3 regions of the Paenibacillus ihbetae genome follow, and region 1 is predicted to be linked to each of the others. Evidence: riboswitches for the same ligand, from Rfam matches in the RefSeq annotation. Region 1 holds a riboswitch; each other region holds the start of a gene.

Evidence for each region. Region 1 has a riboswitch for cyclic di-AMP ahead of BBD41_RS13875 (C40 family peptidase). Riboswitches for the same ligand answer to the same signal wherever they lie in the genome.
Region 2: it holds a riboswitch for cyclic di-AMP, as region 1 does, so the genes downstream of both, BBD41_RS17910 (adenine nucleotide alpha hydrolase family protein) here and BBD41_RS13875 (C40 family peptidase) in region 1, are expected to answer to the same signal.
Region 3: it holds a riboswitch for cyclic di-AMP, as region 1 does, so the genes downstream of both, BBD41_RS16280 (APC family permease) here and BBD41_RS13875 (C40 family peptidase) in region 1, are expected to answer to the same signal.

The regions. Positions count from the first base shown of each region.
Region 1 covers NZ_CP016809.1:3,108,962-3,113,195, reverse strand. Annotated here, with positions in the region: gene BBD41_RS13885 (c-type cytochrome) at 1-94, opposite strand, end outside; gene BBD41_RS13880 (GNAT family N-acetyltransferase) at 255-755, opposite strand; gene BBD41_RS13875 (C40 family peptidase) at 1,144-1,617, opposite strand; cyclic di-AMP (ydaO/yuaA leader) riboswitch at 1,622-1,761, opposite strand; gene BBD41_RS13870 (hypothetical protein) at 2,098-2,925, opposite strand; gene BBD41_RS13865 (M1 family metallopeptidase) at 2,937-4,234, opposite strand, start outside.
Region 2 covers NZ_CP016809.1:4,039,674-4,043,907, reverse strand. Annotated here, with positions in the region: gene BBD41_RS17920 (DUF421 domain-containing protein) at 1-568, opposite strand, end outside; gene BBD41_RS17915 (cation:proton antiporter) at 764-1,996, shown strand; cyclic di-AMP (ydaO/yuaA leader) riboswitch at 2,169-2,321, shown strand; gene BBD41_RS17910 (adenine nucleotide alpha hydrolase family protein) at 2,453-3,142, shown strand; gene BBD41_RS17905 (TrkH family potassium uptake protein) at 3,132-4,234, shown strand, end outside.
Region 3 covers NZ_CP016809.1:3,671,807-3,676,040, reverse strand. Annotated here, with positions in the region: gene BBD41_RS16285 (molybdopterin-containing oxidoreductase family protein) at 1-768, opposite strand, end outside; cyclic di-AMP (ydaO/yuaA leader) riboswitch at 1,310-1,492, shown strand; gene BBD41_RS16280 (APC family permease) at 1,670-3,496, shown strand; gene BBD41_RS16275 (amino acid permease) at 3,795-4,234, shown strand, end outside.

The sequences.
Region 1 (4,234 bases):
GCGCCACCTGCTCCTTGCCTGGAAGCGTAAACATCAGCGCAATAGCCAACGCACATGCGACGAAGAACAGTCCGCTCATGATCCATTTTTGCATCGTCATATCGTCCTTTCTATGTATACTGCACTTTTGCACTTGTCTTCATTATAAACCAACATCCTTACACATCATAGCCAGTTGTGACAAAAAAAGCAATGTTCCAGCTTGCCTTCATAAAAAGTACACAAAATTGTGCTTTTTCGTATAGACAAGACTACTATTCCTCATTGGCTTTAGGGTCATGCACCATGCAATAAAAAGGCGCCATGCCCGTCGGCGTCAGGCGTTCGTACGTATCGGCAATGTAAAAGCCAGTCTTCCGGTAAGTCCGGATGGCCCGTTCGTTCCAGGTAAGCACCTCAAGATCTATCTCATCCGAAGGCCTACGCCGCTTCGCCTCATCTACAATCGCCTGCACGAACCGTTTACCCATTCCTCGGCCGCACCAATCAGGCCGCATGCCCAGACCTAGTCGTGTAACCCCAGCCATAGGGAATAGCTGTGCGAATCCCCACAGCTGGTTCCTCTCATCCAGAACGGACAGGTATTGCTGGCGGCGAATGTCGGGATCCCCGAATTCCACCCCCAGTCCCTTCATTTGTTCCCAGGGAAGAAAGCCATAAATATTGTAGGGCGGGAGATAAGACCAGGTGCAAATTTCAGCGGCATGGGCTTCTTGCATGACCACGGTATGAAACGAGGGCGAATTCGCCTCCATGTGAATACTCCTCTCATTCAAAACAATTCCGTTAGAGAGTGAATACATGCTGCTTAACGGGATTGCAAAAAATTATACCGCTGATGGAAACGCTGTTGAAGCTGAAGAAAATTTTCGACGTATTATTCGGCCCCCTGTTTAGGTTATTTCTGGAAGGGTAAATATAATATAAGCGCCGGGATTGGCTATAGCCTTATTATGGCCTTGCGTGTGCGATGTGAAAAAATATTTTTGGATTTTCCGAAAAACATAGAACTTTTCCATGGTCTGAAACGTTATAGAGATATAGACGAAAAATTATAGAAAAAAAGCCGCTGGGTGAGATCGGCACATCTCATGCTCCAGGGCTTTAGGACATTCGAAAAAAAACAAATTACAGTACAGGCAATTAATTGTAGTTCACAGCAAGGGACTTGTACGAGCTTTGGCTCATGATTCTCTTCGCGCCTACATAACGCTTCGCATAGTAGCTCTGGCTGAGCGGGCTTACGATGACGCCGCGCGAGGAGGAGGAATGGGCGAACTTCCCGCCACCGACATAAATGCCGACATGGGAAACGCCTCTGCCGGAAGTATTAAAGAATACGAGATCCCCGGCCTTCAGGTTGCTCTTCGATACTGCGGTACCTACCTTGTATTGAGCTGCGGAAGTGCGCGGCAAGGTGAGGCCCAGCTTCTTGTAAATATAGCTGGTGAATCCGGAGCAATCGAAACCTTTCGTTGTGGTTCCGCCAGTTTTATAAGATACACCGATGGTTGGTTTGATGACGGTATTCAACTTGGAATCCGCGAAAGCGCTACCGGTTCCAATCGTGAGCGCAAGGGCCAAGCCTAAAGAGATGGCTGTTAACTTCTTCTTCAAAACAAAAAGCTCCTTCCACTGCCTGCGAGGTTAGCTTAAGGGTTCGGTTGAAGGTCCCCTATGATCCCTCTCTAGCGAGATCAATTCACCCAAAACGGATCCCCCGCTTCCCGTATGATGACGGGAATTCGGCATTTAAAGATGTTGATGAACCCAATATGACGTTCCAACATGTTAACATGATGACAATAGTTACAATAAAAATGACAAAGTTGTTACTAACCTATTCGTTATTTTAGCAGAGTATTAACATTTTGGCAAACGAGGAAAGATGTTTTTTTAACAAAAATCCCTGTCCCACTTCAATGTGGACAGGGATTTTGTATAAATATAGGAGGGGAACGGTGAGGATTCCGGGTGGATGAAGAAGTCAACGTTCGAAATTTATCCTTTCCGGAGGCTGTTTCCGCTTCCGGTTACAACCTTTTTACCACATTTAAACGAGGAATGGATGTTAACGAAATGTAACTTTTGGAACCGTTATGGATTTGAAGCGACGGACGCTCTCCACAAATGATATTGGGAGGAAATTCCCCATATTTGGAAGAGTCCGTTCAGAAAATAGGAGGCCTGCTGAATGATTAGTCCGATTAAACCTGCCCAGAACAGGGAGGCCGAGCTGAACAGGAGGAGAATGACGAATGCGGCTCCGCCGACGGTCAAGGATAACAGGACGGCGGTCCCCAGCTTGCGTATGAGCGCCATGGCGGACGTGATCATACCGAACTCCCCGGTGTGACCGAACTGCATATACAGCAGCACCATGCGAATAAGATAGGTATAGAGAAACCAGGCTGCCGCGTATGGCAGCACCCGGAGCAGCTGGGAAGGCTCCTGAATGGAGCCCAGCAGTGCCGGAAGCACCTTGGGAATGATCCAGTAACCCGGCGCAACCGTAAGAACAAGCTCAATGAGATAGAATACGCTCACCGATTTCCAATGCTTCCGCATGCCGATGAAGAAGAACAGACCGCGTTCCCCACGGGCCTCCTGATGGAGATTGTAGAAGACGCCGGCGCGAATCAGCGGAGTAAGCACCATGCGGATGAGGAGCAGAGCCGCAAGGAGCCAGCCGTAGGTGTGAACCGTATTGCTGAGCGATAAGCTCATTTCGCCCTCATAGAAGAACAGGAGGCGGCTGAGCTCGTTAGGAGCCGGATCCGGGTACCGCATCAGAAGCGGAACGACGGCGGATTTCACGAGCCTGTACAGACAGTAGCCCCAGAGAAGACGGTACAAGAACAGAAGAATGGACACGTATAATTGATCTTTAACACTGACCCAGCCTTGGCCTGCATAGCTTTTCATGTGCTCCCCCCTCACCACGACATGCTGCCGAACAGCGTCTCCACGAGCTTGGTAATGCTCAGATTCCAGCGTGTAACCACCTTCGGATCCATGCCTGCCTTCATATAGTTATTTATGTGTTTATTCTCGAGCATGATGGTATATTTCGGATCCACCATGACCCAAGCGAGCGGTGTATGATATTCCAGCGTATAAGTTACTTTGCCGTTCTTGCCGCTCCATGTTCGCTCAACCAGCTTGCCATCCCCAAAAGCGAACACAATCGGCACATCGGTAACATCGCCGCCCTTGCTCGTGATGTTTACGGTCGAAACATACCAGGGGTGCGTTTGCGTCCCCTTGTTCTTGGTTTTGATCCGGTCGATCGCGATGTCAGCCATTTGGCTGCCGTAAACGTATTGATCGAAATACGACTGCCAGGAGGACTGGGTAACCTGTTCAACAACCTTCTGGAAGTCCGTCGTCGTCGGATGCTTGAAGCGGAATTTTTTGGCGTACGTCATCATGATTTTATCCATCGTCTTGGACCCGACTTGCCGCTCGATGCCTTGGAGCACCAGCTTGCCTCGTGTATAGACGTTGAGTGCGTAATTTTCATGCGAGCTGTATTTCCAGGACTCCATCTTAAGCGGTTCAGGTGACGTAATGGATGCCCCCTGTGCTGCGGTATTGGATGTAATTCCGTACTGTTTCTCCATGACCTTCTCTTCGGCATAGGAAGCAAAAGCCTCGTCAAGCCATGCTTCTTCGAATTCGTTATTGGCTACGATGCCGTAGAAATATTGGTGGGCGATTTCATGGATGACGGTCCGCTCCAGCTCATATCCGGGCGAGTCGTTATTGGCCCCGAAAGCGGTGACCAGCGTCGGGTATTCCATTCCGCCTGCGCCGTTGCCGGAATAAGGCGGGACAACGATGGACAATGTGGAGTACGGATAGGAGCCGTACCATTTCCCGAAGGAGGACAGCGCTGTTTTGGCTGTATCGAAGTAACGCTCCTTCAAATCCTTATGCGCAGGGTCAAGGTACAGCTTGATCCGGACGCCCGGAATGCCCGGAGCGGAGTAAGCTTCTTCTGCCGTCACAAAGTTCGGCGAGGCGGCCCAGGCGAAGTCATGTACGTCATCCGCGTAGAATTGGTAAATTTTCTCCCCGTTCGCCTTCTGCGCAGGCTTGGTCGGGAACCCGGTAGCAGCTACGATATAGTCCTCGGGTACACGAATCCGAACGCTATAGATGCCGAAGTTCGAGTAAAACTCCGAATTGCCGTGATACTGATGTAAATTCCAGCCTTCCTGGGTTCTTCCCC
Region 2 (4,234 bases), 930 kb from region 1:
TGACTTCCGGATCCGGGGTGTTTGGCGCAGCTCCCTGATGTCTTGTTCCCGCTCCGTTAAAATATTGAGAGAGCAGATCTTCCAGCTGGGACAGCGTTACCGGCTTTGCGGAGTCCTGCAGTTCATAACCAAGCAGCCCGTTGGGCTCGATCGTAGCCGTTTTCACATCATTTCGTTTGGATATCCCCTGCTGCCGCAATTTCATCTCAAGCGCATCTACGGTTAACCTCAGCTTTTTCATATTCTGCAATTGAAGCTGCCCATTCTCTATAACGATAACGGCTGGTCCCTTTATCCACTTCTCAAACCGGCTCCAACGCACTTGCATAAATTCGACAAGGATGAGAACCAGAATAAAGACCAGAGCCGCTGTAAGGGTCAGAACTAAGTTTTCATCAGCGATCGGTTGAACAATAATCGTTCCGATCGAAATCATCGTAATGGTTGTGGGTACGGTCATTTGAGAGATTGATTTTCGGCCGGAGATGCGGAGCACCAGCATTCCAAAAATAATTAAAGCAAGGGACTTCCATACCTCATTCCACAGATCATTCCATAGCTCATTCATACGCTCATCTCCTCAATCGATCAATGGTTCCCCTATGTTTTGAACAACGAATAAACATCTTATGCATTCCCTTCCTCATTTCGATGGATAATATCTAGCTAAGGACCGGTCTCCCCATTATTTTGGTTTGGCGAATCGTCCGGATTCGGGTACAATCAATTACTGGAACAAATATCCTGAGGCGAGGGGTGTTCTATGCATCATTTCAATGAGGTCTTCGTTCAATTGTTAATTTTACTTGCGATATCGATGGGGGTTATCGCATTTGCCAAAAAAGTAAACCAACCCTATTCGATTGCACTCGTCGTAGTAGGTTTGCTGCTTGGATTGCTGCATATTCCCGTGCTGGACGAAGCCGAAACCTTTATTACGCAATCAAATGTATTCCAGGCGATCATCATCTCCTTGTTTCTGCCTATCCTTCTTGGAGACGCCACATTAAAGCTTCCTTTCTCACACTTACGGGAACAGAGCAAGCCAGTGGCTGCCCTGGCGATCGGCGGCACCTTCTTGTCTTTCCTTATTATCGCTCTGGCGATGTATGGCATCATGGGACTGCCTTTACCTGTTGCTTTTACCTTTGCAGCGCTTATGAGCGCAACGGACCCGATTAGCGTGATCTCCATCTTCAAATCCCTTGGCGTTTCCAAGAAAATGGTGACCATTATCGAAGGGGAATCGCTTTTTAATGACGGCATCGCCGTCGTGTTATTTCAAATTTCATCGGTATACTTGCTTTCATATATAGAGATGGGCTGGGCAGGCATAGGCAGCGGCATTTGGCTCTTTCTTCAATTTAGCTTGGGCGGGATTGCGATTGGAGCCATCCTCGGCTTTCTGTTCTCGCAGCTCATTCGTTTTTATGACGATTATCCGCTGGAGATTGCCTTTTCGATGCTGCTGTTTTTCGGAAGCTACTTTATTGCCGAGCACTTTCATGTCTCGGGTGTTATCGCCGTCGTCGTAAGCGGCTTGATCTTCGGCAGCTACGGCAGCCGGATCGGAATGTCCGAAACCACGAAGATGAATATCAACTCGTTCTGGGATGTCATTACCCTGGTTGCCAATTCATTGATATTCCTTATGATCGGCCTTGAAATCAAGCATATTGATTTCACGGATAAATGGGCGCTGATTATCACCTCCATCCTTATCGTGCTGATTGGAAGAACGGTCGCTGTTTATACCAGCTTGAGCTTCCTGCGGAATTTTCCGTCATCCTGGAAAGCTCTCCTGAATTGGGGCGGCTTAAAAGGGAGCTTATCGATTGCACTTGCGCTAAGCCTGCCCGCCTCCTTCAAAGGGCGCGACGATATCCTCGTCCTTACATTCAGCGTCGTCCTGTTTTCGCTTCTTGCACAGGGGCTGACGATAAAACCGTTGGTTAGCAAGCTTAAGCTGTCGAATCCCGTCAAGGAGACCGAATAACTAATTAGAGCAAGATCGAATAATTATTGAAAAGTCCGAAACCTCGCGAGGGAAATCGCGTAAATACCTAAGTATAGATTAAGCTGCATCGTTTCAATAACGTCACATGAGACTTCGGGATCAAGGTTTACATTTAGATTTACCTAGCTTAGTATATACTTCGATAATCTTATATTATTGATCGCTTAATCCCCACCACTTGGGGAGCGGGGGAACCAGAGAAGCCGCTAACGGCTTCAGGGGTGAATTCTTTCCAAGGCGGAAAGAACGGGGACTCTCAGACCCGAATCCGACAGCTAACCTCGTCAGCGTCTCGAGAGATAACGCCCGTGCAACTTTGACTTGTTTATTCGGAACACAGTCCAAAGCCTGGAAGCAGATTGTCTCTGCTACCGGGCTTTTTTCCTTGGGTCCGGAAGACTCAAGCCGCTTGATTAGAAAGGAGCAGATGCATTCATGATACATCACGAGAAAATTATGGTGTGTGTTTATTATGGTCCAAACGGCGAACGACTGATTCGGAGAGGCGGCGAGCTTGCCAGACTTCTGCAATGTCCCCTCTATGTTATGAGCGTCATCCCCATGGCTGCGGATGAACTCGATCTCGAACAAGAGAAGTTTATGGCCCTTTGGCAAACGATCTGTGACGAATATGGCGCTACGTTTATCACCAAGCCTAATCATAACCGTCAAAAAGCTTCGGATATTATCGCCGAAACCTCCAAGCAGTATCAGATAACGCAGCTGATCATCGGACAATCCGGCCAAACACGGTGGCAGGAAATTACACAGGGTTCATTCGTCAATGAGCTGCTTAATCGAATCGGCGAGACGGATTTGCACATCGTTGCTGTACAGCGAATGGATCAACACATCGTGGAGACTCACGAGCGTGGAATTCCGGTTACGGTTGTCAGCAAAAATGGCCAATATCTGATCCGTAAAGGTGAAGACGACGGGGAAGTTGTCGCTGAGGGGCTGTTCTTCAAGGAACTGAACACGGATTTCGAAACCGGCTTGTTACGTATAAAAACGGATCGGGGATTTAACTATTTAAAGATAAGTCAGGGGAAAGTCGTAGACGCTTCGTTTTTCTTAAGTCAAGCATCGCCCCCCCTTGGCCTGGAGAAGGATTATGGGCAGTAACCCAACGAACCATCAATCCATCCCCAGCAGATTCGAAATGTTCATCAACAAGCAAAAAAACAATATGAGCCCCCCTCAGCTCATCCTGATCGTATTTACCATCTTAATCTTAATCGGCACCTTGCTCCTTGCGCTTCCTCAGTCTTCTACTAGCGGTACATCCGTAGGGTTGCTGAATGCATTATTTACAGCCACATCCGCAATCTGCGTGAATGGCCTAGTTGTCGTGGATACTGGGAGCGTCTATTCGACTTTAGGTCAAGTCATCATTATGATTCTGATTCAAGTCGGGGGATTGGGCTTTATGACCTTTGGTGTCATGGTAGCCATCGTCTTGGGGAAAAGAATCGGGTTAAAGCAGCGCCTCTTGATCCAGCAAACGACCCACTCCACATCGGCACAGGGACTGGTCAAACTATCCCTGTATATGGTGCTGATCTCATTTGCTTTTGAAACGCTCGGAACAATTCTCCTTGCCATTCGGTGGCATGAGCTCGGCTGGGGACAAGCGCTCTATTATGGGCTTTTTCATTCCGTCTCTGCCTTTAACAACGCCGGTTTTGCCCTGTGGTCAGACAGCCTCTCCTCCTTCGTCGGCGATCCTGTCGTCAACATAACGATTGTTATGCTCTTTGTTATTGGCGGACTCGGGTACATAGTCGTCGTCGATCTCTTCCGCAAGCGCTCCTGGAGGAAGCTGTCCCTTCACTCCAAGATTGTCATTCTTGGAACGGGTATCCTGTTCGTGTTCGGGTTTGCAGCCATTCTCATACTGGAAAGCTGGAATCCGGCTACGTTCGGGAATTTGAACGGAGGCGAGCGGGTGCTCGCAGCATTCTTCCAGGGCATGACTCCAAGAAGCTCCGGGTTTAACACAATTGACATCAGCAGCATGCTGGCGGCTTCCCAGTTTATTATCATCATTCTGATGTTTATCGGAGCAGCCTCAGGCGGAACGGGAGGAGGCATCAAGATCAACACGCTTGTGGTACTCATACTGGCAACCATCCAAACCTTCCGTGGCGGTGGTCAGGTCCATGCCTTCCAGCGCAAAATTGCGATTGAAACGGTTTTGCGGGCACTAGCAGTGGT
Region 3 (4,234 bases), 560 kb from region 1:
TTCATCCGCCAGCCCGTCGCGGAACAGGACGTGCATGATCCCGACGGCAAGCGCGGCATCCGTGCCGGGATGCAGCGGGATGAACCAGTCCGCCCATTGGCCGGTCTGATTTTTGTGAACATCGATGACGACGACCTTCGCGCCCCGCTTTCGCGCTTTTTCAGCCAGCACCACCTGGTGCATATTCGTGCTGACGATATTCCCGCCCCAGACGATGATGACATCGGCGTTCACCGTATCTTCGGGGACCGTTCCCCCGTTGAAGCCCATGACCGATTTCCAGCCTTCGTTTCCGGCCGAATTGCAGATGGACTGCTTCAGCTTGCTGGCGCCCAGCCTGTTGAAGAAACGGCGGTCCATGCCGTCTACGCTCAAGATGCCCATATTGCCGTAGAAGCTGTAGGGCAGGATGCTTTCAGGGCCATCCGATTCAATCAGCGCCTTGTACCGGTCCGTGATTTCCCGGATCGCCTCGTCCCAGCTGATCCGCTCAAATAATCCGGCCCCTTTAGGGCCTGTCCGGCGCAGCGGATACAGCACACGCTCCGGATGGTAGACCCGGTGAGCCATGTTGCGGACTTTATTGCAGATCGCGCCTTGCGTGATCGGATGGTCGGGGTTGCCCGTAACCTTTACGATTTTGCCGTTCTCTTTATGCAGCAGCAGGCTGCAAGTATCCGGACAATCCAACGGGCAAACCGCCGGAAATACGCCATATTCCTGATGAATCACTTTGTCCTCTCCCCCTTGTGCTTCAGCCTCAATCATATCCCCTTATCTTAAAAAAAATCAGCCCCATCGTAAAGTCATACATTTTTTTCTAAAGATGTGATTCAGCGCTCGACCTCCCGGGTATATTTCTATCGAGAGCAAGGATGAGAAACCCAGACCCTTTCTCCTCCTCGCCATATCATGGACCACTCCCAAAAAATTCGCCATGCTTGTATCTCCTCCCCCGAGATACGGCATGGCGAATTTACGTTACGGCCGGCTCAAGATGCGGCCGCGAATGCTCTCTTCGGCTTGCTTCTTCGATAGGAGCATCCTCTTTTATCTGCACGCCTACCTTCTTCCCCTCACCGCGTTTTCTGCTTTCCCTACCGCGCTTTCAGTTTCCAAATCTTCGCATACAGTGATTTATTGCGTAAATCCGCAAAATAATGATCCCGCGAAAGTCCGTATCCCATGTAATCGCTTACGTCCCATCCATTTGGCTCCCTTCTGCCGAAAATAGCGGCAAAAGGCCGTTTTACAATCGAATCCCGCAGGCGTAATATACTATTCAGATTTCAAATCCAATATGAATCTCACAGTTGATTCGCCGAATTTCCAGGAAGGAAAACGGGGGAACCGAAGCGTATGCCTGCCGAAGCGGCAGCCATACTATGGGGTGAATCCTGAATAGCCGCGGCATGTCCCGAGCGGCATCAGGTAGGGCGACTCTCGCGCCCGAATCCGACAGCTAACCTCGTAGGCGTTAATGGGAGGGTTGTGAACTTGTGCAAAAAAACACAGGCTCTAACCTGTGTTTTTTCTATGCCAAAAATCGAAAATTCGAAACGGAGATGCATCCCATGACCGGCTCTTGACCATTCACCCAAGCTCATAATTTTACGCTTTTCTGGGGGATAAACGACCCAAAAACCAAATCGAATCGGTGGTGAACACGATGTTATCTTCCATCAAGCGCTTCCTCATCGGAAGACCGCTCAAGTCCAATGAATTAGGCGATCAGAAGCTGAATAAAACGAAGGCCCTGGCGATTTTGTCGTCTGATGCCTTGTCATCCGTCGCCTACGGCCCCGAGCAAATTCTGCTGGTGCTGATGACCGTCGGCGCCGCGGCCTATTGGTATTCTATCCCGATCGCCATCGGCGTGCTCGTCCTATTGCTGGCATTGATCCTATCCTATAGACAGATCATATTCTCCTATCCGCAGGGCGGCGGAGCCTATGTCGTGTCGAAACGAAATCTGGGCATGTATCCCGGCCTCGTTGCCGGAGGCTCCTTGCTCGTCGACTATATCCTAACGGTGGCGGTCAGCGTATCGGCCGGTACGGATGCGATTACGTCGGCTTTTCCCGAGCTGCGTCCCTATAATGTCGGGATCGCCGTACTGTTCGTCCTGTTTCTTACCGTGCTGAACTTGCGGGGCGTGACGGAATCCGCCTCGATCCTGGCCTATCCGGTCTACCTGTTCGTGCTGGCCTTGTTTATTCTGATTGGCGTCGGTCTCTACGATATCGCAACCGGCCACGCTTCGCCGGAGCTGCACACCAAGATCGGCACGCCCGTCGCCGGACTGAGCCTGTTTCTGCTCCTGCGGGCGTTCGCTTCAGGCAGCTCCGCGCTCACCGGGGTTGAAGCCATATCCAACGCCATTCCGAACTTCAAGGAGCCTGCGCCGAACAACGCCGCCAAAACCCTGGCCGCGATGGGCTCCCTGCTCGCCCTGTTATTTTCGGGAATCGTCTTCCTGGCCTATTATTACGGGGTCAGTCCCAGCGAAGAGGTGACGGTTGTCTCCCAAATCGCCGAGCATACCTTCGGCCGGAACGCGCTGTATTATTTCATCCAGGGGACCACGGCGTTAATTCTGATCCTGGCGGCCAACACGGGGTATTCGGCATTTCCTCTGCTGGCCGTCAACCTGGCGAAGGATAAGTTCATCCCGCGGATGTTCACGGTCCGGGGGGACCGCTTGGGGTATTCCAACGGCATCATTATCCTCGGTCTTCTGTCCATCGTGCTGATCCTGGCCTTCGAGGGCAAGACCGAGCATCTGATCCCGTTGTACGCCGTCGGCGTATTCATTCCGTTTACCTTGTCGCAGACGGGGATGATGGTGAAGTGGCTTCGCGAGAAGCCTCCAGGCTGGCTCCCCAAGCTGGTCATTAACACGACGGGAGCCGTTATCAGCTTTGCGGTAACGTTGATCTTTTTCCTCACGAAATTCGCCCAGGTGTGGTCGGTGCTCCTGTTTCTGCCGCTCATCATCTGGATCTTCACCCGGATTCGGAATCACTATGAAGCGGTCGCCGATCAGCTCCGGATTACGACCTGCGAGCCGGCAAAGCCGATCGAGGGCAACATTATTATCGTACCGGTAGCCGGCATTACGCATGTGGTGGAGAACTCGCTCAATTATGCCAAATCGCTGTCCGCCGACCAGATTATCGCCGTTTACGTGAACTTCGAACGAGAAGACCAGATTGCCTTCGAGGAAAAATGGAAGAAGTGGCAGCCGGACGTCCGGCTGGTGACGCTGCATTCGCCATATCGCAGCATCATCTCGCCGCTGACCAAATTCATCGACATGGTACAGCGCAAGGCCAGCGAGTCGGACTACCAGGTGACGGTCGTCATTCCACAGTTCATTCCGAAGAAGGGGTGGCACAACTTCCTGCACAACCAGTCCAGCCTGCTCATTCGCGCTCATCTGCTGTACCGGCGGGATGTTATTCTTACGACGGTTCCTTATCATCTGAAGAAATAGCTGCAGCCCGGCCCCCCATGGGGGGGACGGGCTTTTTTCTGCCTCTGCGCCCGGTTTTGCATCCCGCATCCGATCACAGGCGGCTGATGCTGTTTCTTCTGAGTTAAAGCGAAAGGGAGCGGGTATTTAACCGGAGGGAGGCGTACTCGCATGGCCCGCCGGCCCCTTCACTGTTGGCGTTTTTTCGGGACAGGCAGCCTAAGGCTTTCAAAGCATCTTATTTTTATTTATAATGTCGGAATGGATGGGTCATGCATCGGGGAAATCTATCTAAATAAACATCTAGGAGACTCCATTTATGAGCTTGAAACACAATCTGCTTCGCAAGAAGCCGATTCCGTCTTTGACAGGCGGAGAAGTGCGTTCCGCATTGAAAAAACAGCTTGGCGTCATGGACTTGATCGTCCTTGGCGTCGGTTCTATCGTGGGGACGGGAATTTTCGTATTAACCGGCGTGACGGCCGCCACCCATGCCGGTCCGGGACTGATCCTGTCATTCCTGCTGGCAGGTCTCGTATGCGCCTTCTGCGCACTGTGCTATGCCGAATTCGCATCTACCGTGCCGGTGGCCGGCAGCGCTTATACGTACAGCTACTCCGCGTTCGGGGAAGGACTCGCTTGGCTGATGGGCTGGGATTTGCTTCTGGAATACGGCTTCGCAAGCGCCCTCGTATCCAGCAGCTGGTCGGGGTATGTGCAGAGCATTCTGTCCGGTTTCAATATCCATCTTCCTGTCGC